2 regions of the Pseudomonas triclosanedens genome follow, and region 2 is predicted to be linked to the other one. Evidence: riboswitches for the same ligand, from Rfam matches in the RefSeq annotation. Region 2 holds a riboswitch; the other holds the start of a gene.

Region 1 (2,460 bases), 2.3 Mb from region 2:
GGAACAATCCGCCGAGCTGGACGCGGCGCAAAGCAGCTGACAGCCGATCACTCCTCTTCGCCGAAGACGCCGAACTCGATTGGCGTCTTCACGTAGAACAGTCTGACGCCAGCCTGGCGGATCGACTCGAAAATCCGTTCTGACTCCTCGGCACTGACCGCCATCGTGACCTCCTGCGGCTGGTCGGCCAGTTCGAAGAAATGCGCGTAGTGAATACGCCCGGCCTTTCCGAAACCTTCGCTGGCGGTCATCAGGGTGGCACCGCGTACGCCTTGCCGGCGCGCTTCCTCCAGCAGCCATTGGGCCAGTGGCAGCCCGGCGTACTTGCGATCCTGCTGGGTGAAGAACTTCAACTGGAAGCCATTCATCTCTACCTCCCCGCCTCTATCTGGCCATCAGCCAATGGACCGATAACAGACCCAGCATGGTCATCAGCAGCGACCCGAGCAGGTGCGTGGCGACGGTGCCCAGAGCCCATGCCACGCGGCCCTGCTGAAGCAGCACCACCACTTCGGCGGAAAAGGTCGAGAAGGTGGTAAGGCCGCCGCAGAAGCCGGTGATGATCAGTAACCGCCATTCTGGCGCGAGGCCGGGACTGTTGGCGAAGAAAGCGATGGCCGCACCGATGATGTATCCGCCCACCAGGTTGGCGACCAGGGTGCCCGGCGGCATCGACGGCAACAGGCTATTGAGCTTGAGTCCGAGCGCCCAGCGCAGCAGCGCGCCGAGGGCGGCGCCCACGGATACGGCAAGAATGGGTTTCCACATGATCCTGTCCTGAGGGATGGGTTACTGGACAGGCTGCAGACGAGCGCCTACGCGCCTTTCCAGGTCAATGCGTAGGCATCATCAGCCACGAGGGCGGTTGAAGGAGGAATGCCATCTCCTGCCGCGAATACTGGCACAACACTCGGACATGAAAAAGCCCCGCCTAGGCGGGGCTCTTCCTTACAGCAGGGGTGCCGGGTGGCTTACATCATGCCGCCCATGCCGCCCATGCCGCCCATGTCCGGCATGGCCGGAGCGGCTTTATCGTCGATCACTTCGGCAACCATCGCCTCGGTGGTGACCATCAGGCCGCCGATGGAAGCAGCAGCTTGCAGAGCCGAACGGGTGACTTTGGCCGGATCGAGGATACCCATCTCGATCATGTCGCCGTACACGCCGGTAGCAGCGTTGTAGCCGAAGTTGCCCGAACCTTGCTTGACCTTGTCGACCACTACGCTCGGCTCGTCGCCGGAGTTGGCAACGATCTGGCGCAGCGGAGCCTCGACAGCGCGACGCAGCAGGGCGATACCGACGTTCTGGTCTTCGTTGTCGCCTTTCAGACCTTCGATAGCCTGCAGGGCGCGAACCAGGGCGACGCCGCCGCCAGGAACCACGCCCTCTTCCACAGCAGCGCGGGTAGCGTGCAGGGCGTCTTCAACGCGGGCTTTCTTCTCTTTCATCTCGACTTCGGTGGCAGCGCCAACCTTGATCACGGCAACACCGCCAGCCAGCTTGGCCAGACGCTCTTGCAGCTTCTCACGGTCGTAGTCGGAGGAAGTCTCTTCGACCTGCTTGCGGATCTGCAGGACGCGAGCTTCGATGTCGGCTTGAGCGCCAGCACCGTCGATGATGGTGGTGTTTTCCTTGCTCAGGACTACGCGCTTGGCGTTACCCAGGTGCTCCAGGGTGGCGCCTTCCAGGCTCAGACCGACTTCTTCGGAGATGACGGTACCGCCGGTCAGGATGGCGATGTCCTGCAGCATGGCCTTGCGGCGATCACCGAAGCCCGGGGCCTTGACGGCAGCGACTTTCACGATGCCGCGCATGTTGTTGACGACCAGAGTAGCCAGGGCTTCGCCTTCGACGTCTTCAGCCACGATCAGCAGCGGGCGGCCGGCCTTGGCGACAGCTTCCAGCACCGGCAGCATTTCGCGGATGTTGGAGATCTTCTTGTCGACCAGCAGCAGCAGCGGGCTGTCGAGCTCGGCGACCATGGTGTCCGGCTTGTTGATGAAGTAGGGAGACAGATAGCCACGGTCGAACTGCATGCCTTCTACGACGGACAGTTCGTTTTCCAGGCCCGAGCCTTCTTCAACGGTGATCACGCCTTCCTTGCCGACTTTTTCCATCGCTTCGGCAATGATGTTGCCGATGGACTCATCGGAGTTGGCGGAGATGGTGCCAACCTGGGCGATGGCCTTGGTGTCGGCGCACGGCTTGGCCAGGTCCTTCAGTTGGGCAACGATGGCAACGGTGGCCTTGTCGATGCCGCGCTTGAGGTCCATCGGGTTCATGCCGGCAGCGACGGCCTTCAGGCCTTCGTTGACGATGGCCTGAGCCAGGACGGTAGCGGTGGTGGTGCCGTCACCGGCAGCGTCGTTGGCCTTGGAGGCAACGTCTTTCACCAGTTGGGCGCCCATGTTCTCGAACTTGTCTTTGAGTTCGATTTCCTTGGCGACGGAAACGCCGTCC
Region 2 (2,460 bases):
GGGGGCCTGGCCCGCTGCGAGTGAATGAAGGCAAGACCATAGTGAGAGTCGCGACCGTTGCGACCGTCGCAAAGGCCGAACCCGAGATGAAAGCATCGAACCGCACTATTTCCTCGCGCCGCGTGCTTACCAGCAGCGCGAGCCCCAACATGCCGTTGCAGCACAACATCAGCGATGAAAACACCGTGTCGCGTGCGAGTGTCAATGCTGCGGAGCTTGCATAGGTCATCACCGAAACCACAAAGCCCGCTTCCACGACCGTGACGCTCAATGCCAGAATCAGGGTTCCCAGGATGGGGCCTACGCGGCTGGCGACGACCTGGGCGTGATGCACGGCAGCGAGTACCGCGGCCACAATCGTTGCGAGCAGCACCGGGAATACCAGCCCTTGCAGTACAGCGTGGCGCGTCGCAATGACGATGGCTGTTGCTAGCGCCGTGACCAGCAAAGCCCATCTGGAAAGTCTTCCTGTGCGCGTCATGGAGTGCATTTTTTAGGTGTATTCAAGTAGGTGCCACCACGTAGCGCAGAAAGTGAAGTCAGCGCGGGCAGCATAGGAACAGGTCAAGCCTCACTTCCAATCCGACTTATCAACGCTACCGTCTTCTTGCTCGATCATCTCCTTCAGAAGTCGCTTGATTCTTTGCAGCTTTCGGTACTCGATCAGTGCATGGATGATCTGTGTCCACACGAAACCCGTGAACGCCAGCCAAAACGCCAAAGTGCCCGCCCCGATGATCCGCAGTCGCTGATAGTCCTGACCATGCAGCCAGAACGCCCAAGCCACAAGATTGACGCCGACCCAGCCTAGCCACATCAGCACTACCCTGAACACCAACTTCGTGTGCTGTTCTATGGCCACCTGCATTGCGGCATCAATCCGCGGCGGCGTCTTGCCGGCCTTGCGCTTGGCTGTCATCTGAACCTCCAAGGGTTCCGCAGCAAGACTTCGGGCCAGGTGACTTCCTCACAATCAGTAGCTGGTGCGCAGCCGTTGGCCGCATTCCTGGGTTCAGTCAGAAACGGTAGGCAGATGCTGTTCGGTATGGGATGCCACCGCATGGCATTGGCACCACGGCGGGCCGTCTGCGCCTGGGCATATCTGTGGCAGGTCGCGGCAGTACCTGCGTCTGTTAGACCCGAAAAATCAAGCAGGCCCAGTCGCCTACTGCCACAGGATGGTCGTTCGTGAGGTTTGTTGTTCGATAGATATGACATGTGATCGTGTACGGAAGAAACCGAACGACCCGATCACAGTCTGCGGACGCAAAAGAAACCCACAGCCCTGGAGGATCAGGGACCTGTAGGCATCATCAGCCGCATATAAAACGACGGCGGTTAGAGGAGGAATGCCATCTCCGCGTGATGCGAGAGATATTAACCAGCGCCGGTTGGGTTGACAACGCCCGCGGACTTTTACCCCTGGAGGACAGCGGTGGCCGTGCGGGCGATCACTCCCGATGCCGCAGAACGAAGTGCGTCGCCTCGCAGAACCGGGACAACGCGCCGGATGTTGCCGCGCGATCAGTGTGTGACCATCGACTGCAACTGCTCGGTCACGCCGGGTTCGACGAGCACGCACGGCTGCTTGTCGGCGACAGGCACGTTGAACACGCGAGCGAACACCTCGCGCTTCAGCCGCGCCGTTGGCAAGCGAAGCGCACAGGCCCGCATGGGCCGAAGGCGTCAGGGGCCAAAGCCGGATGGCCGCGACTCGACACGAGGCGCGGGGCGTAGCCCGCGAACCCGCCGGCGGCACACCGGGATGCAAAAACAATATGAACATTAAAAATGTTACGGCTGTTGCTATGTTACGGTCGTTTCGTTATGATTGTACGGATGAAAGCACAAAACTGGCTGCTACTAACCTACAAGGTACCCGCCGAACCGGCGAAAAAACGCATCGCCCTCTGGCGCAAGCTCAAGGGCATGGGTGCCGTCTATCTTCAGAACGGCGTCTGCCTACTGCCGAAAAACGACGATCACACGCGCCGCCTCAAGATCATCGAGAACGAGATCGACGAAATGGCGGGCGAATCGGTGTTGCTCGAAACCGTCGCGCTGGATAAGGCGCAGGAAGACAAGGTGGTTGGGCGTTTCAAGGCCGATCGCGACGAGGAATACGTCGAGTTCATCGACAAGTGCAGCGACTTCGAGGCCGAGATTGCGAAAGAGACGGCCGCGAAGCACTTCACCTACGCCGAGCTGGAAGAAAACGACGTCGATCTGAAGAAGCTCCAGACCTGGCTGGAGAAGATCCGCAAGCTCGATTTCTACGTCGGCACGCGCGCCGCCGAGGCGACCGATCGCCTGGCGCAATGCGAGGCGCTGCTCGACGCCTACGCCCAGCGCGTGTTCGAGGCCCATGACGAAAACCGCTGATTCAAGGAGCTACGCATGTCGCTGACTGTCCTGACCTACAACACCTTATTCGCCGGTCGCGATGGCGCGAACGACGAG

What was found. A riboswitch is a leader RNA that binds a small molecule or an ion and turns the genes downstream of it on or off. The one in region 2 is predicted to bind fluoride.
Region 1: another riboswitch for fluoride. It lies ahead of crcB (fluoride efflux transporter CrcB); the one in region 2 lies ahead of OU419_RS16365 (hypothetical protein).

The regions. Positions count from the first base shown of each region.
Region 1 is NZ_CP113432.1:1,242,870-1,245,329, reverse strand. It holds gene OU419_RS05900 (phosphatase PAP2 family protein) at 1-40, shown strand, start outside; gene OU419_RS05895 (DUF190 domain-containing protein) at 48-368, opposite strand; gene crcB (fluoride efflux transporter CrcB) at 385-768, opposite strand; fluoride riboswitch at 834-896, opposite strand; gene groL (chaperonin GroEL) at 972-2,460, opposite strand, start outside.
Region 2 is NZ_CP113432.1:3,560,638-3,563,097, reverse strand. It holds gene OU419_RS16370 (calcium:proton antiporter) at 1-481, opposite strand, end outside; gene OU419_RS16365 (hypothetical protein) at 572-919, opposite strand; fluoride riboswitch at 1,298-1,369, opposite strand; gene OU419_RS16360 (Chromate resistance protein ChrB) at 1,792-2,382, shown strand; gene OU419_RS16355 (endonuclease/exonuclease/phosphatase family protein) at 2,398-2,460, shown strand, end outside.